4 regions of the Streptomyces sp. LS-MS-L19 genome follow, and region 1 is predicted to be linked to each of the others. Evidence: riboswitches for the same ligand, from Rfam matches in the RefSeq annotation. Region 1 holds a riboswitch; each other region holds the start of a gene.
The links. A riboswitch is a leader RNA that binds a small molecule or an ion and turns the genes downstream of it on or off. The one in region 1 is predicted to bind cyclic di-AMP.
Positions count from the first base shown of each region.

Region 2: another riboswitch for cyclic di-AMP. It lies ahead of AC2XR2_RS21520 (M23 family metallopeptidase); the one in region 1 lies ahead of AC2XR2_RS18460 (transglycosylase family protein).
Region 3: another riboswitch for cyclic di-AMP. It lies ahead of AC2XR2_RS27415 (C40 family peptidase); the one in region 1 lies ahead of AC2XR2_RS18460 (transglycosylase family protein).
Region 4: another riboswitch for cyclic di-AMP. It lies ahead of AC2XR2_RS33000 (M23 family metallopeptidase); the one in region 1 lies ahead of AC2XR2_RS18460 (transglycosylase family protein).

Region 1 is NZ_JBYCLL010000001.1:4,146,062-4,151,730, forward strand. It holds gene AC2XR2_RS18440 (Ppx/GppA phosphatase family protein) at 1-238, opposite strand, end outside; gene AC2XR2_RS18445 (DUF501 domain-containing protein) at 235-771, opposite strand; gene AC2XR2_RS18450 (FtsB family cell division protein) at 799-1,275, opposite strand; gene eno (phosphopyruvate hydratase) at 1,377-2,663, opposite strand; gene AC2XR2_RS18460 (transglycosylase family protein) at 2,957-3,637, opposite strand; cyclic di-AMP (ydaO/yuaA leader) riboswitch at 3,641-3,808, opposite strand; gene AC2XR2_RS18465 (transglycosylase family protein) at 4,014-5,012, opposite strand; gene AC2XR2_RS18470 (cytochrome P450 family protein) at 5,204-5,669, opposite strand, start outside.
Region 2 is NZ_JBYCLL010000001.1:4,820,755-4,826,423, forward strand. It holds gene AC2XR2_RS21520 (M23 family metallopeptidase) at 1-1,007, opposite strand, end outside; cyclic di-AMP (ydaO/yuaA leader) riboswitch at 1,019-1,175, opposite strand; tRNA gene AC2XR2_RS21525 (tRNA-Met) at 1,475-1,548, opposite strand; gene AC2XR2_RS21530 (hypothetical protein) at 1,705-1,956, shown strand; gene AC2XR2_RS21535 (class II glutamine amidotransferase) at 2,000-2,749, shown strand; gene AC2XR2_RS21540 (sensor histidine kinase) at 2,811-3,962, shown strand; gene AC2XR2_RS21545 (response regulator) at 3,950-4,600, shown strand; gene AC2XR2_RS21550 (GTP cyclohydrolase II) at 4,604-5,245, opposite strand; gene AC2XR2_RS21555 (MarR family winged helix-turn-helix transcriptional regulator) at 5,372-5,669, opposite strand, start outside.
Region 3 is NZ_JBYCLL010000001.1:6,113,523-6,119,191, forward strand. It holds gene AC2XR2_RS27395 (response regulator transcription factor) at 1-259, shown strand, start outside; gene AC2XR2_RS27400 (C40 family peptidase) at 297-1,358, opposite strand; gene AC2XR2_RS27405 (hypothetical protein) at 1,814-2,167, shown strand; gene AC2XR2_RS27410 (tellurite resistance/C4-dicarboxylate transporter family protein) at 2,145-3,128, opposite strand; gene AC2XR2_RS27415 (C40 family peptidase) at 3,229-4,386, opposite strand; cyclic di-AMP (ydaO/yuaA leader) riboswitch at 4,395-4,540, opposite strand; gene AC2XR2_RS27420 (ScyD/ScyE family protein) at 4,818-5,669, shown strand, end outside.
Region 4 is NZ_JBYCLL010000001.1:7,385,503-7,391,171, forward strand. It holds gene AC2XR2_RS32985 (DNA gyrase/topoisomerase IV subunit A) at 1-276, opposite strand, end outside; gene AC2XR2_RS32990 (M16 family metallopeptidase) at 702-2,102, shown strand; gene AC2XR2_RS32995 (M16 family metallopeptidase) at 2,099-3,487, shown strand; cyclic di-AMP (ydaO/yuaA leader) riboswitch at 3,697-3,859, shown strand; gene AC2XR2_RS33000 (M23 family metallopeptidase) at 3,873-4,634, shown strand; gene AC2XR2_RS33005 (GntR family transcriptional regulator) at 4,834-5,529, shown strand; gene AC2XR2_RS33010 (HPr family phosphocarrier protein) at 5,666-5,669, opposite strand, start outside.

The DNA.
Region 1 (5,669 bases):
CGAACCGCAGCCGCTCGGCGCCGTGCTCCTTGATGACCGCCGCGTACTCCCGGCACGCGGCGAAGGTCCGCTCCAGGGCCTCGGGCGCGAGCCGCCCGGTCCGGTCGACTCCCTGGCCCAGCCGCACGATCGTCATACGGCGGTCCAGATCGACGAGTTCACCGGTCTCCGGGTCGCAGTCGGCGACGAGGAGGCGAATGGAGTTCGTACCGCAGTCGATGGCGGCGACCCGGGTCACTTGGTGTCCTCCTGCTGCTCGGGGAGGGTCACGCAGGCGCCCTTGCGCCACCACTCCGGGAGCATCGCGATCGCCTCGTCGCCCAGCGGGTTGACGCCCGGGCCGGCGGCCAGCGAGTGGCCGACCAGGACGTGCAGGCACTTCACCCGGTCCGGCATACCGCCCGCGCTCGGGAAGCCCTCCAGCACCTCGATGGCGTCACGGCGGGCGAGATAGTCCTCGTGCGCGGCCCGGTACGCCTTCGCCAGCTCCGGGTCGGTCTGCAGCCGCTCCGTCATCTCCTTCATGACGCCGTTCGCCTCCAGCGTGCCGATCGCCGAGGCGGCGCGCGGGCACGTCAGGTAGTACGTCGTCGGGAAGGGCGTGCCGTCGGGGAGGCGAGGGGCCGTCTCCACCACGTCCGGCTGTCCGCAGGGGCAGCGGTGCGCGATCGCGCGCAGTCCGCGCGGCGGCCGCCCGAGCTGCTGCTTGAAGGCCTCGACGTCGGCGTCGGTCGGCTCGGTGCGCGGGGTGGTCGGCGGGGGCGTTTCCATGCCTGTCTTTCTCTAGGTCTCACGGTCTCATCGGTCGGAGGCGTCGGACTTGTCGACGCCGTCCCAGACGTTGGAGTACCAGGGGCGGTCGGCCACCCCGAGATCGGTGCGGGACTGCTTGGCCGCGTTCGGGTCGACGACGATGAAGCCCGTCTCCCCCGGCAGCACGTAGTGCAGCCGCTGCCGGATCTGCTGCTCCGCGTACGCGTCGTCCTGCCAGCGTGCCTTGAGGTCGCGCAGCTTCTCGACCCGCTCGGCGGCCTGTGCCTTCTCCCGCTGGAGATCGGAGATCTCGGCGCGCTGGGAGACGTACTGCCTTATCGGGTACGCCAGCGCCACCACCAGGGTGCACACCACGAGGGCGAGCAGCGCGGCCCGGCCGGTGAGCCGGGAGCGGCGGGCCTGGCGTTTGGTCTGGGAGCGGTAGACCCGGGCCGCGGTCTGCTCGCCGAGCAGCTTGATCCTGGTCACGGTGGAGAAACGGTCCCGGTCCTTCACGGCCATCGGCTCTCCGCCTCCCCTTCTACGTGCGTACGTCCCCGCACACGGTACGGGACCGGTACGGGGACGTACGTACGACTGGCTAAGGCTTAGCCCCTTAAGGGTCAGCCCTTGAAGCGCGGGAAGGCGCTGCGGCCGGCGTAGACCGCGGCGTCGTCGAGGATCTCCTCGATGCGCAGCAGCTGGTTGTACTTGGCGACGCGCTCGGAGCGGGCCGGGGCGCCGGTCTTGATCTGGCCGCAGTTGGTGGCGACGGCCAGGTCGGCGATGGTGACGTCCTCGGTCTCGCCGGAGCGGTGGGACATCATGCACTTGAAGCCGCTGCGCTGGGCGAGCTCCACGGCGTCCAGGGTCTCGGTGAGCGAGCCGATCTGGTTCACCTTGACGAGGAGCGCGTTGGCGGCGCCGTCCTCGATGCCGCGGGCCAGGCGCTCCGGGTTGGTGACGAACAGGTCGTCGCCGACGATCTGGACCTTGTCGCCCAGCTTGTCGGTGAGGACCTTCCAGCCGGCCCAGTCGTCCTCGAACAGCGGGTCCTCGATGGAGACGAGCGGGTAGGCCGCCACGAGCTCCTCGTAGTACTCCGTCATCTCGGCGGCGGAGCGCTCCTTGCCCTCGAACTGGTACTTGCCGTCCTTGTAGAACTCGGAGGCGGCGACGTCGAGCGCGAGGGCGACCTGCTCGCCGGGGATGTAACCGGCTTCCTTGATCGCCTCGAGGATGAGGTCGAGGGCGGCGCGGTTGGACTCGAGGTTCGGGGCGAAGCCGCCCTCGTCGCCGAGGCCGGTGGACAGACCCTTGCTCTTCAGGACCTTCTTGAGGGTGTGGTAGACCTCGGTGCCCCAGCGCAGCGCCTCGGAGAAGGACTCCGCGCCGATCGGGGCGATCATGAACTCCTGGATGTCCACGTTGGAGTCGGCGTGCGAGCCGCCGTTCAGGATGTTCATCATCGGAACGGGCAGCAGGTGCGCGTTCGGGCCGCCCAGGTAGCGGAAGAGCGGCAGGTCGCTGGCCTCGGAGGCGGCGTGGGCGACGGCGAGGGAGACGCCGAGGATGGCGTTGGCGCCGAGCGAGCCCTTGTTGTCGGTGGCGTCCAGGTCGAACATCGCCTGGTCGATCAGGCGCTGCTCGGTGGCGTCGTAGCCGACGAGCTCCGGGCCGATCTGCTCGATGACGGCGAGGACGGCCTTCTCGACACCCTTGCCCTGGTAGCGGTTCGGGTCACCGTCGCGGAGCTCGATGGCCTCGAAGGCACCGGTGGAGGCGCCGGAGGGGACGGCGGCACGACCGGTGCTGCCGTCGTCGAGGCCGACCTCGACCTCGACGGTGGGGTTGCCTCGCGAGTCGAGGATTTCCCTGGCTACGACGACGTCGATGGACGGCACGAGCATCTCCTTCTTGGATCTGACGCTGGTTGTGCGGGGCCGCGTGGGCCTTGCGCCTAGAGCCTAACCGGCTCCGGGGTATCGGCCACTGTGTGGACCGACCTGTGGACGAAACCGAGAGTAAATTGTTTCTGAACTGAACAAAGACCGCCGTGCAAGCGCGCGCAAAAAACCCCGCCCCGGTGCGTACGGGGGAACACGCACCGGAGCGGGGAGCCCGTGGGGACGGGGGGGTGGCCCTCACGAGGCCTTCAGTATGAGGACCACGGCTGTGAGGGCGCTGTGGTTCAGCTGGGTCCTTACTTCAGGTGCAGCTGCTGGCCGGGGTAGATGAAGTCGGCATCGGTGATGATGTCCTTGTTCAGCTTGAACAGCTTCTGCCAGCCGCCCTTGACCTTGTGCTTCTCGGCGATCGAGCTGAGGGTGTCACCCTTGACGACCTTGTACTCGCCGTCGCCCTTCTTGACCTTCTTGCCGGTCGGGGTGGTGACGGTCTTCTTGGCCGCCGGGCGGTCGGTGGAGCGGGAGGCGCTCTGCTCGTCGGTGGAACGGCTGCTGGAGCCCGAGTTCGAGGAGCCGGCGGACGAGCTGGTGCCGCCGTTGTAGGCGGCGCTGGACAGGCCCGTGCCGCAGACCGGCCAGGCACCCTTGCCCTGGGAGGCGAGGACCTTCTCGGCGACGGCTATCTGCTGCGCCTTGCTGGCCTGGTTGGCCTGCGCGGCGTACTGCGTGCCGCCGTACGCGGCCCAGGTGGAGGCGGAGAACTGGAGACCGCCGTAGTAGCCGTTGCCGGTGTTGATGGACCAGTTGCCGCCGGACTCGCACTGGGCGACGGCGTCCCACTCGGAGGCGGTGGCGGCGGAGGCGTTGCCGGCCGCCATCAGCGGGGCGGCGATGGCGACACCGGTGACGCCGGCGAGCGCGGCGGCGCGGGTGGCCTTGGACGGACGACGGTGCTTGCCCTTGCCGGAAAACAGCATGGTGGATCCCCTCACCGACGCCTGCGAGGTGAGCTGTCGGGTTCGGGCCGGTTGAGTTGCCCGGTCGCGCACCCTGCGGTGCGCGGCTTCACCCCAAGCCGGTCCAGCGTGAACTGCTGGGCCCGGCGCTTACCTTGGGTCCCCCGCTCCTGCCTACGGCGCTTGACGCGACGACTGTTCCCGTACGGCCGCTGGCAGGATTCGGCGTTGCGACAGACGGGGCTCGGGTTGCCGAGCGGTGACGACGGTAGACACGCGCTCGGCGGAATTTCAAAGACGATCAGGGCTTCTGAGACTCATCCCACACTTTCACCAAAGTGGACATTCGGTGCGAAGCGTGACGTGAACTGCCGCTGTTTTTCAGGCCTTTTCGGCCCTATTCAGCCCCTGTGTCGAGCGTCTGACCGGCGGAGATGTTGCTCGGGTCGGCGCCGATGCGGTCCTTGTTCTCGGCGTAGAGGGCGCGCCATCCACCGTCGAGACCAAGGGAGTCGGCGATGGAGGCGAGGGAGTCGCCTTCCTGGACGGTGTAGGTGCGAGCGGCGTGACGGCCACCGGAGGGAGCCGCGGAGGGCGTCGCGCTCTTCGTCGTGACCTCCTCGACACTGTCGCCGCGGTGCTTGCCGGAGCCGAGGGCACCGACGTCGACGAGGGCCGAAGAACCGCCCTCCTGCCACGACTTGTCCGCTTCATCCTCTTCTGCGCTCACCACGGGCGAACCGTCGGAAGGCTGCGCGCTCTCCTTGACCGAGGCTTCTGGCCCCTTGGGGGCGGATTTGCCCGACTTGGATGCGCTTTCGTCACCGTTGGACGGAGTGGCCGACGGCGAGGGCGTCGCGGCCGAACCGTCCAGCGCGTCGAGCAGGCCGGGAGAGTCCTCGGTCTCCGACGAGTCGGCGGAACCGGACGAGTTGGACGAGCCGGATGATTCCGACGATCCGGACGCCGACGGCGAGGGCGTTCCGCTCCCCACGCCGGTGTCGACGCCGGCCGAGCTCGAGTCCTTGCTGAGTCCGGAGAGCAGACCGCAGGTCGGCCAGGCGGCGATGCCCTGGTCCGCGAGGAGCTTCTCGGCCACGGCTATCTGCTGGTTGCGACTCGCCAGGTCGGCGGTCTTGGCGTACTCGAGACCGCCGTACTTCTCCCAGTTCTCCTGGGACATCTGGAGGCCGCCGTAGTAGCCGTTGCCGTCGTTGGCGCTCCAGGAGCCACCGCTCTCGCACTCCGCCACCCGGTCCCAGGTGGTGCCGGTCGCGGCACTCGCCCCGCTCGCCGCGAGCAGGGGGATCGCGATGGCGGATCCTGTCACGCCGGCCGCCACGAGCAGGGCCGGAGCCTGACGGGGGCGACGGTGACGACCGTTCCCGGAGAGCATGGAGGGACCTTTCCCGAGACAGCAGAGCCCGCGCGGCAAGTGGTTCAGGCCACCGCGCTGGTCCGTGAACGTATAGGGGTTCGATCACTTGTCACAAGTTAATGCCGCGTAGATCACGTGAAGATCACAGAGTTGAGAGCGCGTCATGTTTAACCGGCCCTCCTACGGGGTTCAGTGGACTCGTCGGTCGATTACCGGACGGGTGTGAACTCCACGGGCAAAGTACGCAGTCCACGCATGATGAGCCCGCCACGCCAGCGCAAATCGGCTGAATCCACCGCGAGTTGCAGATCGGGGAGACGGGTCAGAAGCGTGGCGAGCGCGGTCTGGCCCTCCAGCCGGGCGAGCGGGGCGCCGAGGCAGTAGTGGATGCTGTGTCCGTAACCGAGGTGCTGATTGTCACGGCGGGACAGATCGAGCACATCGGGGTCGGCGAACCGCTCCGGATCCCGGTCCGCCGCGGCGAGCACCACGAGCACGGGGTCGCCGGCCGCGATGTCCTGACCGCCGATGCGCAGGGGCCCGGTGGCGAACCGCCAGGTGGCGAGCTCGACCGGCCCGTCGTAGCGCAGCAGTTCCTCCACCCCCGTCTCCAGGAGGTCGCTTCGGCCGTCGGCGAGGGACCGCTGGAGCCGCTCGCGCTGCTCGGGGTGGGTG
Region 2 (5,669 bases), 670 kb from region 1:
CCCCGCAGCCACGCCATCGGGTCGATCCCGTCGGCCGAGCCGCCCGGGTGGACCTCCAGGTGCAGGTGGGCGCCCGTGACGTTGCCGGTGGCGCCCACGCGGCCGATGACGTCACCGGTGGCGACCTTCTGCCCGACGCTGACGCTGATCGAGGACTGGTGGCAGAACCACAGCTCGGTGCCGTCGTCGAGGGTGAGGATCGTGCGGTAGCCGTAGGAACCGGCCCAGCCGGCCTCCGTGATGGTGCCGCTGTGGATCGCCTTGATGAGGGTGCCCGTGGGCGCGGCGAAGTCGAGGCCCGTGTGGTAGCCGGAGGACCACAGCGAACCGGCCTGACCGAAGGTCGAGGTGATGGTGTACGACGAGGTCGGCAGCGTGTACTGCTTGGCGAGCTCGGCCAGGCGCGCGGCCTCGGCCTTCTTCGCGGCCTCCTCCTCCGCCTTCTTCTTCGCGGCGGCGGCCTTCTCCTGGGCGTCCTTCTCCGCCTTGGCGGCGGCCTCGTCGGCCTCCTTCTCGGCGGCGGCCGCGACGGCCTGGGCGGCCTTGGTGTCAAGCTGGTCCTGCTGGAGCTCGGCCTGGGCGAGGATGCGCGAGCGCAGCGCCTCACCGGCGTCCGAGGTGCCCTGGGCGGTGTCGGCGGTGGTGGTGCCGACGCTGCTGAAGGCGCTCGTGTCGTCCGCGCCGGAGTCGGAGTCGTCCGAGATGAGCGAGCCGACGTTGGGCAGGTCGGGCATCGAGATGGAGACCGGCGGCTTGCCGGTGTTGGCGCTGGCCATCCCGCCGGCGCTGACCGCGGCTATGACACCGACGCCGAGGACGGTGGAGCTGCGGGCGAAGCCTCCGCCGCGCTGCTTGGCGACGCGGTGCCGGCCTCGGACCGGGGCGAGGGTGTCCGCGGTGGGGTTCCACTCGCCGAGCGGGGCCTCGTCGTCGGCGCGGTAACCGCCGTACACGAGAGTGCTGCGCGGTACGGACGGGGCCTCGGGGGCAGGCGGGTTGGACGCCACGTGGGCGCGCTCCTTTCCTTCCTTCTCGCCTACCGGGTTAGCTGACGGGTTCGGAGCAGGAAGGTCTCCTACGCGCGTATACCCGCCGTGCTGCCACGGCGGTCCACGAGCGATTCACCCCAAGTAGTGGTTCCCCGGTTCCCTTGCGGAATTCGGCGCGTGAGCACGGAGCCGTCTCTTGTGACGGCTGGGACGACCGCGCTGCGTTATCGAACGTTAATAGACCCGGGGGCCCGATTCCAAGCTGTTCCGCTTGATCATTAACGAAATCCCGCTGGACTTACGGCCCATGAACGGTGAAAAACGGGCGAGTTGGCCACGGCTCAGACGGGACACAGGTATTGACGGTATGTCAGTTGTCATGCGGAGGGCAGTCACTCGCTCACCCAACGTCACGAGCGGCGCCTGGCCGGGGAAAACACTCAGGGCCGGAATCCATGAACTGGATTCCGGCCCTGAGCCTTGAGTAGCGGGGACAGGATTTGAACCTGCGACCTCTGGGTTATGAGCCCAGCGAGCTACCGAGCTGCTCCACCCCGCGTCGGTGTGACACCAGCATACGTCATCCACGAGGCGACGCGCGCACGCATTACGGCGCACCCCCTCCCCAGCGGGTGGCCGGCGACCTCCGAGGCCGGGCCCGCGCCGGGCCCGGACGCCGTACCGTGGCCTTGCTCACAGGAACCAGGAGGGGACCATGACGGCAGCCGACGAGCGTCCGGTGGAGATCGACAAGCGGGACGTCCCGCTCTCCGGGGGCCGGACCCTGAGGGTGACGGAGTTCTCCAACGGCGCCATCCGGCTGGCGGTGCACACGGGCTCGCCGTACGTGATCACGAGCCTGGAGCAGATCGACGGCGGAGCCGTGCTGAAGCTGTCCCCCGGCCGCGAGGGCTCCAACGCCCACCGCAACTGGGTCCGCGACCACGGCGAGGACCGGACCTCGTAGGACCGCCGCCCGGTGCCGTCGGCACGGTCAGTACGGTCAACCCATGTGCCGTCTCCTCGGCGTGGTCAGCCGCGCACCCCTCCCCCTTGCCACCACCCTGGGCGAACTGGCCGCTCCCTTCACGGAGTTGAGCCGGGAGCACGCTGACGGGTGGGGCATCGCCGCCTGGCCGGGGCGGGGCGGGGACGGTCCGCGGGTGGTCAAGGGGATCGCGCGGGCGGCGGGAGACCGGCTCTGGGACGACGCCCTCGGCGGGACGCCCGCCGACGCCGCCGTGCTGCATCTGCGGATGGCGAGCCCCGGGCTGCCCGTCGTGCCGGGCAACACCCACCCGTTCACCGCCGGCGGCCTCGCCTTCGCGCACAACGGCTTCTTCTCGCCGTACGACGCCCTCGACGGGCTCATCGACCCCGGCCTGCTGTCCGGGGCCGGCGGGGGCACCGACTCCGAGCGGTTCTTCCTGCGGGTGCTGACCCTGCTGCGGGACAAGGGCCCGGTCGACGCGCTTGCGCAGGCCGCCGAGGACATCCGCGCCCGTACCTCCTTCGCGAGCCTCAACTGCCTGCTGCTGACGCGGGAGGCGCTGTACGCGTACGCCGACGAGGACCCGGAGTCCGAGGTCAGCCGGCGGCGCGGGCCCGACTTCTTCCGGCTGCGGTACCGGGCGGACGGCGAGCGGGTGGTCGTGGCGTCGAGCGGGGTGCCGCAGCCGGACCGGGCGTGGAGCGTGCTGCCGTACCGGCGGGTGCTGGAGGTCCGGCGGGGCGACCTGGGCGTACGTGTGCACGGGTGACCGGCGGATGGTGTAGCGGGCTACACCGTGCGGCCGGGGCGGATCCTCTAGCGTGAGCGGCATGTGGAAGGCGTTCCGGCGTGCGGCGATGGCGACCGTGCACCTCGTGGTGGCCGCGGCGATGTGCTTCGGGGTGTACCTCTTCGTCACCGTGCTGCTGATCACCGCCGTCGGCACGCTCGCGGTGGTCGGCTGCTGGCTGCTGCCCGAGGCCGTGCTGCTGATACGGCGGATCGCGGGCGCCAAACGGAACCTGACCGCGCTGTGGACGGGCCGCGAGATCCCCGAGGCGTACCCACCGATCACCGGCACCCTGCGCGAGCGGCTGCGTGTCTCGGTGCGGGACCCCGGCACGCTCAGGGACCTGCGCTGGATGCTCGCCTACTACCTCTACGGCGCCCTCCTCGTCCTCGCCCTCCCGCTGTGGCCGGTGGCCCTGGTGGTCGACGGGGCGTGGGCCGGCGCGCTGCGCCGCACCCCTGTCGTCCTGCCGCTGATCGTGCAGCTCGCGGACCTCGAGGCCCGCTGGTCGACCGTGCTGCTCATGCCCTCCCCGAAGGCCCGGCTGGCCCGGCGGGTCGAGGAGCTGAAGGAGACCCGGGCCGACGCGATCGCCGCCCACGAGGCCGAACTGCGCCGCATCGAACGGGATCTGCACGACGGCGCCCAGGCCAACCTGGTGGCGCTGTCGATGCGGATCGGCCTGGCCAAGCGGGCCTACGACCGTGATCCGGAGGCCGCCCGCAAGCTGCTGGACGACGCCCAGGCGCAGGCCGAGCAGGCGCTGACCGAGCTGCGGCACGTGGTGCGCGGCATCCACCCGCCGATCCTCACCGACCGGGGCCTGACCGGCGCGGTGCGGGCGCTCGCGGCGAGCAGCGGGCTGGCGGTGACCGTGGACGACGGCGGTCTGGACGAGGGCGCCAGGGCGCCCGCCGCGGTGGAGGCGGCGGCCTACTTCGTGGTCGCCGAGTCGCTCACCAACGTCGCCAAGTACAGCGGGAGCGACCGGGCCGAGGTCCGGCTCGCCCGCACCCGGCGCGGACTGACCGTGCGGGTGCGGGACGAGGGCCGGGGCGGCGCCGACGAGTCCGCCGGCTCGGGGCTGCTCGGGATGCGGCGCAGGGTCGCCGCGCTCGACGGGATGTTCGAGGTGTCCAGCCCCGCCGGGGGCCCGACCGTGATCGATGTGGAGCTGCCGTGCGTGTGGTGATCGCCGAGGACAACGCCCTGCTGAGAGAGGGACTCGTCCTCCTGCTGACGTCCTCCGGGCACGAGGTGGTGGCCGTGGTCGGCACCGGCCCCGAGATCCTGCCCGCCCTGCTCGAACACCGCCCGGACGTGGCGGTGCTGGACGTGCGGATGCCGCCGGGCTTCCGCGACGAGGGCCTCAGGGCCGCCCTGGAGGCACGCGAGCGGATCCCCGGGCTGCCGGTCCTGGTGCTCTCGCAGTACGTCGAGGAGTCGTACGCCGCCGAGCTGCTGGCCGGCGGCACCAGCGGGGTCGGCTATCTGCTCAAGGACCGGGTCGGCCGGGTCGACGAGTTCCTGGACGCGCTGGAGCGGGTGGTGGCCGGCGGCACCGCGCTCGACCCCGAGGTCGTCACCGAGCTCCTCACCCGGCGCCGCGACACCCCGCTCGACTCCCTCACCCCGCGTGAGCGCGAGGTGCTGAAGCTGATGGCGGAGGGGCACGACAACACCACCATCGCCAAGACCCTCGTCGTCACCGAGCGCGCGGTCAGCAAGCACATCGGCAACGTCTTCCTCAAGCTGGGCCTGCCGCCGAGCGACAGCGGCCACCGGCGGGTGCTGGCGGTGCTGGCCTATCTGGCGCACACCCCCAAGTGACGTTCAGCCGACGCCGAGTTCGGTCAGCTCGCCGAGCGGCAGCGTGTGCTGGGTCTGGAGGACCTTCGCGCGCAGGTAGCGGACGTTGTGGTCGGTGGTGAACACCCCGGTGGGGACGCGGTCGTGGACGTCGATGCCCAGGTCGCGCAACTGGCCCGCCTTGTCGGGGTTGTTGGAGAGCAGGTCGATCTCGCCGATCCCGAGGGCGGTCAGCATCTGCGCGGCCGCCGTGTAGTCACGGGCGTCCTCCGGCAGGCCCAGCGCGGTGTTCGCGGCGTAGGTGTCGAGGCCCTGGTCCTGGAGGGCGTACGCGTCGAGCTTGTTGTAGAGGCCGATGCCGCGGCCCTCCTGACGGAGGTAGAGCAGGACGCCGCCACGGTCGGCTATGCGCTCGACCGCCTCGCGCAGCTGGGGCCCGCAGTCGCAGCGGGCGGAGCCGAAGACGTCTCCGGTGAGGCACTCGGAGTGCAGGCGCACCAGCGGGGTGCCGGTGGCGGCCGGGTCGCCGAGGACGACGGCGAGGTGCTCCTGCCCGTCGGCCAGGCCGTGGAAGGTGACGAGTTCGGCGTCCGCGCGGTAGCCGTCCCCGAAGCGCAGCGGGACGCGGACGCGGGAGCGCTGGGTGGCGGCGGGCAGGTCGGTCATGCGGGTACTCCGGTCCGTAGGCATACCTGCTTCAGATTTGAAGCAGATCTACTGATCGAGACCCTACCTCATGCTTTAAATTTGAAGCAACGCATTTATGGCACGCGTCACACCCGGCCGTACGCCTCACACCCGGCCCTCACCCGAGCAGGACGGGGACGACCGCCGCCGCCACGGAACCTCCTCGGCCGGGCCGTCCTCCCCCTGGAGCCCCGCGGTGACGCTGGTGAAGATCTCCTCCAGCTGCCCCACCTGCTCCGGGGTGAGCCGGTCGAAGAGCGCGGCACGGACCGTCCGCACATGGCCGGGCGCGGCCCGCTCCAGCACCGCCATGCCCTCGTCGGTCAGCACCGCGATGCTGCCGCGCTTGTCCCACTGGCAGCTCTCGCGGCGCACCAGCCCGTCCTTCTCCAGCCGGGCGACG
Region 3 (5,669 bases), 2.0 Mb from region 1:
GCGACTGGCCGGGTTCGTCCTGGACGCCTTCGCCTCGACCGACGCCCCGCCGGTCGACGAGGACCTCGACCGTCTCACCCAGCGGGAGCGCGAGGTGCTGAGGCTCATCGCGCGTGGCTACGCCTACAAGGAGATCGCCAAGCAGCTGTTCATCTCGGTGAAGACGGTCGAGTCCCATGTCTCGGCGGTGCTGCGGAAGTTGCAGCTGTCCAACCGTCATGAGCTGACGCGGTGGGCGACGGCACGCCGACTGGTCTGACGCACCTTCACCGGACGCGCGCTCACCTTCGGCGCGCTCACGCCACCCGTGTGGCCCCGGCGAACGGCATCTCGTCGATCGGTGCCTCGCGTACCGGTGCCGACGGGTTCGGGGCGTGGATCATGCGGCCGTTGCCGATGTAGAGGCCGACGTGGCTGATGCCGGAGTAGAAGAACACCAGGTCACCGGGGAGGAGTTCGGAGCGGGAGACGCGTCGGCCGGCGTCGATCTGGGCGTAGGTCGTGCGGGGCAGGGAGATGCCCGCGGAGCGGTACGCGGCCTGGACCAGGCCCGAGCAGTCGAAGGCGTCCGGGCCGGTGGCGCCCCAGACGTAGGGGCTGCCCAGCTTGGAGTAGGCGTAGGAGACGGCCGCCGCGGCCCGGGAGTTGGGGGCCTGAGCGGTGGCCGTGGCGGGTGTCGTCAGCCCTCCGCGGGCGCCCGTCGCGTCGCGTGAGGCGCGAGGTCCGGCCGCACCTGCCCCCGCCCGTTCCCCGGCCGGGAGCTGGGTCAGCAGGCGGCGGGCCGCGTCCAGCTTGCCGGTGATCGTCTTCTTGTGGCGCTTCAGCTCCGCCTGCCGGGACTTCAGCGAGGCCAGCTCGATGTGTGCGGCGCCGCGCAACTGCTCGATCTCCCGCAGTTGGCGGCGGACGTTCGCCACCGAGGTCGCCTGTCGGCTGCCGGCCCGTTCGACGAACTCGGCGCCGTCCAGGTAGTGGTCGGGGTCGTCGGAGAGGGCGAGCTGCATCGCGGGGTCGAGTCCGCCGCCGCGGTACTGTGCGGCGGCGATCGCACCCAGCCCGTCCCGGGCCTCGTTGAGCCGCTCGGTCCGGCGTGCCGCCTGGTCCCGCAGGGTGTCCAGCCGGGCCTCGGCCGCCTCGGCCTTCTCCTTCGCGCCGTTGTACTTCTCGGTGGCGGCCTCCGCCTCCTGGTACAGCCGGTCCACCTGCGCCTTGACCTGCGCCGGCGTGAGCTGCGGCTCGGCGTGTCCGGTCCCCTCGAAGCCCGTCGCGGTCGCCGCGCCGGCGAGGGCGATCGTGGCCGCCGTACGGACCGTATGGCCGCCGGCCGAGCGTTGACGGGGCTTGCGGTGCACTGCCACGTGGACTGCACGTCCTTTCCTCGACCGCCCGCCCCGGGGCTCGTCCGGCGTACGGCGCCAGGGGGAGCGGCCGTACGACCGCCCGGGGGCGGTGTGCGCGTCCGGCGACGGGCCGCACAGGGGGAGCGGACCGCCGCCGGACCTTCTCGGCGGTGGTGGCCGACTGCCGCCCCTGGCCCGGGCGGCGGTGGGGAGCCGGTCACCTGGTGGAGGACGCTAAACCTGAGTGTGTCCGGGAGGTAACGCGTTGTGCGGAAGTGCCGCCAGGGGACCGCCGGGTGACCGAAGGTGACCGTGATCCCGGGGTGGCGTCGTCGACTTCGCGCGGTGCGCTGACCGAAGTCGGGCTTTTCGGCCGCCCGCGAGGCGGGGAGTGCTATGGGGCGCATATATGCAAGTTCTGCTGAAGGGGCCGGTGCGGGCGTCCTCAGGGGCCCGGCATAGGCTCCGGCCTCATGGACGTACTCATCCATCTCTTCGTCGGCCTGCACATCATCGGCATCGCCTCGCTGCTCGGCGGCTTCCTCACCCAGATGAAGGCGATGGGCCAGGGCACCGCCCGGTTCGTCCCCGCGATGCTGCACGGCGCCGCGACCATGCTGGTCACCGGGATCATCCTGGTCGGCCTCAACCAGGCCGACGACCAGCACGTCAACAACATCAAGATCGGCATCAAGCTGGCGCTGCTGATCGTGATCCTCGGACTCGTCTACGTGAAGCGCGACGACGAGAAGGTGGACAAGAGCCTGTTCGGCCTGGTCGGCGCGCTGACCACGGCCAACATCTTCATCGCGGTGCTCTGGACCTGAGAGCGGCACGCGCCTCGGCGACCGCCCCCGCGCCGACGGCCAGCCAGGCCGCCACCGACACCCACAGCAGCACCTCACCCGGTGTCCGCAGCCAGGAGACGTCCAGGGCGGCCGAGACCGACAGGGTCGCCGCCGCGGCCATGCCCATGGGGAAGACGGTGGCCCAGCGCCGCACGTCGTAGCCCGGCCGCGGCCGGAGGCACTCGGCCGCGAGCAGCACGGCGTACCCGGCCAGGCCGAGCACCAGCAGGGCGACGGTCACCGCGCGCAGCACGCCGAGGTCGTCGTCGTTCCACAGGTACAGGCGCGCGCTGTCGGCGGCGATCAGCCTCGCGCCGGCCAGCGCCGAGATGGCGAGCGCCCCGCCCGCGATCCACTGGTCACCGTGCCCCTCCAGCACCTGGCGCGGGTCGAAGCGGTAGAACGCGACGCCGTAGAGGACCAGGCCGAGCCAGAACAGCACGAGCGCGGTGTGCGCGAGCCAGGCCGCCGACTCGGCCGCCGCGAGGGTGGCGCCGAGGACCGCGAGGCCCTGGGTCGCCACACAGGCCAGGAACACCCCGCCGGGCATCCGCCGCGTCCAGTGGCCCACGGCGAACACGATCAGCACCGGCCACAGCAGCGCGGCCAGGGCCAGCAGGGCCTCGGCGAGGGGCTGCCGGTCGAGCGCGGAGAAGCGGGTACCGAGCACGGTGGTCGCCGCCACGGCCGTCAGCGCGCCCGGGGTCCCGGCCTCGGCGACCCAGCGCGCGCGCTCCCGGAGCAGTCGTACGGCGAACTCGGCGGCCAGTCCCAGCCAGGCCGCGCAGCCGAGCACCAGGGCGATCCGGGACAGCGTCTCGTAGCCGGCCAGGTGCAGCCCGACCGACAGGATGCCGGTCGCCATCGCGGCGGCCCCGGCGGCGGACGGGCGCCGCGTCCACCAGAGGCGCAGGGGGGAGTGCGGGGAGGTACCGGCCATGCACCGATGCTAGGAAGCTCCGCGCCCCTCGGGAGCGGGGCGCGCACGCGCGCGTGGGGGAAAACGCGCGGGCGCAGGAGCCCCGCCCGCGCTGAACGGCTCAGGCCGGCCGCACCACGCTGTGGATCGCCGATTCGCCGTCGTAGTAGATCGACTCCTCGCGGACGTACGCGCCCGGCTTGGGGGCGTGGATCATCATGCCGTTGCCGATGTAGAGGCCGACATGGCTGATGTCGTCGTAGAAGAAGACCAGGTCGCCGGGCTGGGCGTCGGCCAGGGAGACCGTGGTGCCGGCGTTGACCTGGTCGTAGGTGACGCGCGGGAGGTCCACGCCGGCGGCCTTCCAGGCGGCCTGGGTGAGACCCGAGCAGTCGTAGGAGCCGGGGCCCGTGGCGCCCCAGACGTACGGCTTGCCGATCTGCGCGCGGGCGAAGGCGAGGGCCTTGGCGGCCTTGGTGGCGTACGAGGAGTCGGGCGCCGTCGACGTACTCGAACCGGTGGGACTCTGCGAGCTCTCCTGCTGGGCCGCCTGCTCCGCGGCTGCCTTCTCCGCGGCCGCCTGCTGCCGCGCCAGCTCCGCGGCCTTGCGGGCCGCCGCCTCCTGCTTCTCCTTCTCGATCGCCGCGAGACGGGCCTTCTCCTGCGCCGTCAGCTCCGACAGCAGCTCGCGCGCGTCGGCGAGCTTCTTCTGGACGGTCGCCTTCGCGGTTTTCAGGTCGCTCTGCGTCTCGGTGAGCGACTGGAGGCTCCGGGAGGCCTCCTGACGCTTCTTCATCGTCACCGACTGCTCGGTGACGTAGTCGTCGACCGCGCCCTTCTGACGGCTCGTGAGGCGGCCCATCAGCTGCGTCTGGTCGAAGTAGTCCTGCGGGGTGTCGGCGAGCAGGAACGTCGCGGTGTCGGGCGCGGCGGCGCCGGTGCGGTACTGCGCGGCGGCGAAGGAACCGAGTTCCTCGCGCGCCGCGTTGAGCTTCTCGGTGCGCTGCGCGACGTCGTCGAGGAGCGTGTCGACCTGCTTGCGCTGCTTGGTCGTCTTCTCCTTGGCGGCGTTGTAGCTGTCGGTCGCCGACTCGGCCTGGCGGTAGAGGTCGTCGACCTTCTTCTCGACCTCTTCGAGACTCGGTCTGTCATCGGCCGGCGCGGCGTTCGCCGACTGGGACAGCAGGGCCACGGAGGTGAGGGCGGCCGTCGCGAGGGCCGGGGTCCGTATGCCTGCTACGCGCGTACCAGCGGGACGCGACTTGCGGTGCGACGCCAAGGGAGGCGACTCCTTCCGTGCTCCGCCTACCGGGTTAGCTGTCGGGTTCGGGCGGGAAGGGTTGCCCTACGGCGCTCCCGCGGGCGGGAGTCGGCCGATTCACCCCGGGTTCGGTGGGTCCCCGGCTCCGGGCGCGCGGCGGCGCTGCGGACTCGGCGGAGGCCGCGCGGCCCGGCGACGTTCGCCGGTGGGGGTCGTACGGCCTACCGGGAACGGTAGCCAACTGGTGTGGCGCCTGTGAAGGTTGATGTTCGATATGCCCGATACATTTTCGTGACCTTGTTCCCGGGCGTCGCTTCACGTGATCAATCGGCAGTGGTCTGCCATGACTTGGGCGTATTTTCGCCGGAATTGCGGCGTCCGCCCGGTTTTCAGGTCTAGTTTCCAGCCAGCCGCGGTGGGGTGCCGCGGCAGGTTGGAGGGGTACGGCCATGAGAATGCGCTCAGGACTCGTCGTCGCCACGTCGGTCGCGCTCGCCGCCACCGCGGGCATCGCCCCGGCCGCGGCGACGGCCGGGCACGGCAAGGGCAAGCCGGTGATCCGCGTGATCGCCAAGGGCCTCGACAACCCGCGCCAGCTCTCCTACGACGACGGTCACGTGTACGTCGCCGAGGCGGGCCGGGGCGGCCGGAAGTGCGTCGGAGCGGGCCCCGAGGGCGAGACCTGCGTCGGGCTCAGCTCCGCCGTCACCAAGATCTACTGGGACGGGGGCGCGTGGAAGCACCGCAGGGTGGTGCAGGGGCTCCCGTCGGGCGCCGCCCCCGACGGCGGCTTCGCGACCGGCGTGGACGGCGTCTCGGCCCGCCACGGCGAGGTCTGGGGCGTGGAGACCTACGCCCCGCCCGAGGCCGGGATACCGACCAAACCGCCCTGGAACACGCTCGGCAAGCTGCTGCGGGTGCGCCACGGCAAGGCGCGGATCGCCGCCGACATCACCGCCGTGGAGCTGAAGCACAACCCGCACAAGGCGTCGGTGGAGTCCAACCCGTACGCCGTCCTCGCCCTCCCCGACGGCCGCAAGATCGTCGCGGACGCGGCCGGGAACGACCTGGTCGTCGTCTCGCGGCATGGCAAGGCGCGGCCCCTCACGGTCTTCCCGGACCACGACGGGAACCAGTCCGTGCCCACCTCCCTCGCCCTCGGGCCCGACGGCAAGCTCTACGTCGGCGACCTCAACGGCGAGGCGGCGAAGCCCGCCGCGCGCGTGTGGAGGGTCGACCCCTGGAGCGGGAAGATCCTCGGCTGGAAGTCCGGCTTCGGGTCCATCAGCGGAATCGCCTTC
Region 4 (5,669 bases), 3.2 Mb from region 1:
CCCGTGCGGGTGCAGCTTGCCCATGACCTCGCCGACGACACGTGCGCACTTCACATAGCCGCGGTCGGGGCGCAGGCCCATCTCGTTCATCTGGTAGACGATGCGCCGGTGCACCGGCTTGAGGCCGTCGCGGGCGTCGGGGAGCGCGCGGGAGTAGATGACCGAGTACGCGTACTCGAGGTACGAGCCCTTCATCTCGTCCACGACGTCGATGTCGAGGATCCGCTCCTCGTACGAGTCGTCGGGCGGCGGGGTCTTCGTGCTGCGGCGGGCCATCGCTGCCGGCTCCTCTTTTCTGGTCGCTCGCCTACGGGTCGCTCACATCGGCCCTTTGGCTCACTCTTGCTGAAGCGTGAACAGGATCTGACGCGGACCATTGTGGACCGCGGCACTGACAGTCCGGGCCAGGACCCGGCTCAGCCGCTCGGCCGACGACCATCACGCCGCCCGGCCGACCGCCGTCACGCCGCCTGACCCGACGACCGTCACGCCGCCCGGCCGACGATCACCGGGCCGCCGGCCCGGCGACCGCGCAGCGCCCTGCTCACGGTTGCCCGCAGGCTACGCGATCCGCTGTGGGCGTACGCGCCCCGGGAACTTCACCGAGGGTCCGCACGCTTGCATACAGTGGCAGGACCGGCAGGAAAACAGCTCCACGAACCGCGGTTTCCACGACCGCGACCGCGATCGAAGGGACGTACATGCCCATGGGTCACACGGCCACAGACCAGGCAGGCACCGGGGGCCTGACAGCGACCGAGCACCGCCTGGCCAACGGGCTGCGCGTGGTGCTCTCCGAGGACCACCTGACCCCGGTCGCGGCGGTGTGCCTCTGGTACGACGTCGGTTCGCGCCACGAGGTCAAGGGGCGTACCGGCCTTGCTCACCTCTTCGAGCACCTGATGTTCCAGGGTTCGAAGCAGGTGCACGGCAACGGGCACTTCGAGCTCGTCCAGGGCGCCGGCGGCTCGCTCAACGGCACCACCAGCTTCGAGCGCACCAACTACTTCGAGACCATGCCGACCCACCAGCTGGAACTCGCCCTCTGGCTGGAGGCCGACCGCATGGGCTCCCTGCTGGCCGCCCTCGACGACGAGTCGATGGAGAACCAGCGCGACGTCGTCAAGAACGAACGCAGGCAGCGCTACGACAACGTCCCCTACGGCACCGCGTTCGAGAAGCTGACCGCGCTCGCCTACCCGGAGGGCCACCCCTACCACCACACCCCGATCGGTTCCATGGCCGACCTGGACGCGGCCACCCTGGAGGACGCCCGCGCGTTCTTCCGCACCTACTACGCGCCCAACAACGCCGTCCTGTCGGTCGTCGGCGACATCGACCCGGAGCAGACGCTCGCCTGGGTCGAGAAGTACTTCGGCTCCATCCCCTCCCACGACGGCAAGCAGCCCCCGCGCGACGGCACCCTGCCCGACATCATCGGCGAGCAGCTGCGCGAGGTCGTCGAGGAGGAGGTCCCCGCGCGCGCGTTGATGGCCGCCTACCGGCTGCCGCACGACGGCACCCGCGAGGCGGACGCCGCCGACCTCGCCCTGACCGTCCTGGGCGGCGGCGAGTCCTCCCGCCTCTACAACCGGCTGGTACGGCGCGACCGTACGGCCGTCGCGGCCGGCTTCGGCCTGCTGCGGCTGGCCGGTGCGCCCTCCCTGGGCTGGCTGGACGTGAAGACCTCCGGTGACGTCGAGGTGCCGGTCATCGAGGCCGCCATCGACGAGGAGCTCGCCCGGTTCGCCGCGGAGGGCCCCACCGCCGAGGAGATGGAGCGCGCCCAGGCACAGTTGGAGCGCGAGTGGCTGGACCGGCTCGGCACCGTCGCGGGCCGCGCCGACGAACTGTGCCGCTACGCCGTCCTGTTCGGCGACCCGCAGCTCGCCCTGACCGCCGTGCAGCGCGTCCTGGACGTGAGCGCGGAGGAGGTGCAGGCGGTCGCCAAGGCCAAGCTGCGCCCCGACAACCGCGCGGTGCTCGTCTACGAGCCCACCGCCCCGGCCGAGATCGCCGACAGTGCCGAGGACGCCTCCGAGGACCCGGAGGCCGCGGCGACCGTAGAAGCCACCGACGAGAACGAGGAGGCGGCCAAGTGACCGAGCTCGCCGCGATGGAATTCCACCCGCAGCCGCAGGCGGGCGAGCCCAAGGTCTGGGCCTTCCCCGCCCCCGAGCGAGGGACGCTCGACAACGGCCTGACCCTCCTGCGCTGCCACCGCCCCGGCCAGCAGGTCGTCGCCGTCGAGGTGCTCCTGGACGCGCCCCTGGACGCCGAACCGGCCGGCCTGGACGGCGTTGCCACGATCATGGCGCGTGCCTTCTCCGAGGGCACCGACAAGCACTCCGCCGAGGAGTTCGCCGCCGAGCTGGAGCGCTGCGGCGCCACCCTCGACGCACACGCCGACCACCCGGGCGTCCGCCTCAGCCTCGAAGTGCCCGCCTCCCGGCTGGCCAAGGCGCTCGGTCTGCTGGCCGACGCCCTCAGGGCGCCCGCGTTCGCGGACAGCGAGGTCGAGCGGCTCGTCACCAACCGCCTGGACGAGATCCCGCACGAGCTGGCCAACCCCTCGCGCCGCGCCGCCAAGGAGCTCTCCCGGGAGCTCTTCCCGGCGGACTCGCGCATGTCGCGCCCGCGCCAGGGCACCGAGGAGACCGTCGAGAACATCGACTCCGCTGCCGTACGCGCCTTCTACGAGAAGCACGTGCGCCCCGCCACCGCGACCGCCGTGGTCGTCGGCGACCTCACCGGCATCGACCTGGACGCGCTGCTCGCCGACACTCTCGGCTCCTGGACCGGTTCCCAGGCCCAGCCGCGCCCGGTGCCGCCGGTGACCGCCGACGACACCGGACGGGTCGTCATCGTGGACCGCCCCGGCGCCGTGCAGACGCAGCTGCTGATCGGCCGTATCGGCGCCGACCGGCACGCACGCGTGTGGCCCGCGCAGGTGCTCGGCACGTACTGCCTCGGCGGCACCCTCACCTCCCGCCTGGACCGCGTCCTGCGCGAGGAGAAGGGCTACACCTACGGCGTACGGGCGTTCGGGCAGGTCCTCAGGTCCGCGCCGGACGGCTCGGGCGCCGCGATGCTCGCCATCAGCGGCTCGGTCGACACCCCCAACACCGGTCCCGCCCTGGACGACCTGTGGAAGGTGCTGCGCACGCTCGCCGAGGGCGGTCTCACCGACGCCGAGCGCGATGTCGCCGTACAGAACCTCGTGGGTGTGGCGCCGCTCAAGTACGAGACCGCGGCGGCCGTCGCGAGCACGCTGGCCGACCAGGTCGAGCAGCACCTGCCGGACGACTACCAGGCGACGCTGTACCAGCAGCTCGCCGCGACCGGCACCGTCGAGGCCACCGCGGCCGTCGTGAACGCCTTCCCGGTGGACCGGCTGGTGACGGTCCTGGTCGGCGACGCGGCCGCCATCAAGGAGCCCGTCGAGGCGCTCGGCATCGGCGAAGTCAAGGTCGTGACGGCCGAGTAGAGGAAGCGCGATCTAGGGGCCCTGGTGACGGAAGCGTCACCAGGGCCCTTTCGACACCCAGGTCTCTTAGATGTCCGAATTGGGGCGGAGGTTGCCTGTCTGCCCTGTGGGATGCGCTACAAAAACCGTGATCGGTTTGGGGATTGAAAGTTGCCCCGCTTAGCGTCCTCTGGGCTGTCCGTCAGGCACCGAGCCGCGTCCGCGGCACCGGACAGTCATCGCCGAGTCCCCGTACGGCGCGAGCCAGGGGAGCCGGGGACCCACCACACGTCCCTGGGGTGAATCGGGCGCCCGCGCACCGCGAGGGGGCCCGTAGGAGACCTTCCTGCTCCGAACCCGTCAGCTAACCCGGTAGGCGAGAAGGAAGGAAAGGACCAGCCACCACATGGCGTTCACCTGCGCCACCGGGAAGCACCGTCGTCCCAGCCGCATGAAGCGCACCACCGCCCGCGCCGCGGGCGTCGCCGCCCTCGCCACCACCGGCGTCATCGGCACCATCGCCGCCCCGGCGCTCGCCGCCGACAACTCCGTCAGCTCCGTCGAGCAGAGCGGCCTCATGCCCGTCGTCAGCACCGGCGAGTCGCTCGCCGCGCAGATCGACGCCCAGGCCGTGGCCCAGGAGCAGGCCGCCGCGCAGAAGAAGGCGGCCGCCGAGGCCAAGCGCAAGGCCGAGGCCAGGGCCAAGGAGATACGCGAGGCCAAGGAGCGCGCCGCCCGCGAGGCCGAGCGCAAGCGCCTCAACGCCTTCGTCGCCCCGATCTCCGGCTCCTACATCTCCACCGGCTACAAGAGCGGCGGCTCCCTGTGGTCGTCCGGCAGCCACACCGGTGTCGACTTCCACGCCGCCAGCGGCACCTCCGTGCACGCGGTCGGCCGCGGCACCGTCGTGGAGGCCGGCTGGGGAGGGTCGTACGGCAACAACATCGTGATCAGGATGGCCGACGGCACGTACACCCAGTACGGCCACCTGTCGTCCATAGGCGTCTCGGTCGGCCAGTCCGTCACCCCCGGCCAGCAGATCGGCCTGTCCGGCGCGACCGGCAACGTCACCGGGCCGCACCTGCACTTCGAGGCGCGCACCAGCCCCGAGTACGGCTCGGACATCGACCCCGTCGCCTACCTGCGCTCGCACGGCGTCAACGTCTGACGCCCCCGGCGCGACTCCCGCGCGATCCCCACGAGGCCCCGGCTCCCGCGAGCCGGGGTTTCGTCGTTTCCGCCGCCGTGTTGTCCAAAAAATATCCCCGGATTCCGGCCCGCCGTCGGAAATTCCCGCGGATTGCAATAGAGTCACTGAACACACGTCAATCGGCGACGTTTCACGGGGATTAAGACGGAGGTCGGACATGCGTATTCCGGCGCACTCGGTATGCACGGCGATCCGGGACGACATCGTCGCCGGTGTCCACGAGCGCGGCAGCCGGCTCACCGAGGAACTGCTCGCCCGTCGCTACGGCGTCTCCCGCGTCCCCGTCCGGGAGGCCCTGCGCACCCTGGAGGCCGAGGGCTTCGTCGTGACCCGGCGGCACGCGGGCGCGTGCGTCGCCGAACCCACCGAGCAGGAGGGCGCGGACCTCCTGGAGATGCGCATGCTCCTCGAGCCGCTCGGCGCCTCCCGGGCCGCCCAGCGGCGCACCGAGGCCCATCTGAAGGTGCTGCGCGGCCTGGTCCGGCTGGGCCAGGAGCGGGCCAGGCGGGGCAACAGCGAGGATCTGCGCTCCCTGGGGAGCTGGTTCCACGAGACGCTGGCCCAGGCCGCCGGCAGCCCCGCGATGACGTCGATACTGACCCAGTTGCGGCACAAGATCGCCTGGATGTACATCGTGGACGCGCCCGCCGACCCGGTGGAGTCCTGGGCGGAGCACGGCGCGATCGTGGACGCGGTGGCGCGCGGGGACGGCGAGCGCGCGCGGGCGATCACGGCCCTGCACACCGAGCGCTCGAGCGCGGCGCACCGGCCGCGGTTCACCTCGGGGGCGGATCGCGCCGACCGTGTGAGGACCTCGCAACATCCTGTAAACGTGACGGGTCTGCGGCATTAACACGGGCGCCGTATACAAAGAGGGGGCAATTCGTGGGGCAGTAATTCTGCTGCCCGTGAAAGGGAAATGCGAAGGGCCCGCCCGATAATTCGGACGAGCCCTTCGACTGTTTTTACCGCGCTGTGCCCCGGAGAACTCAG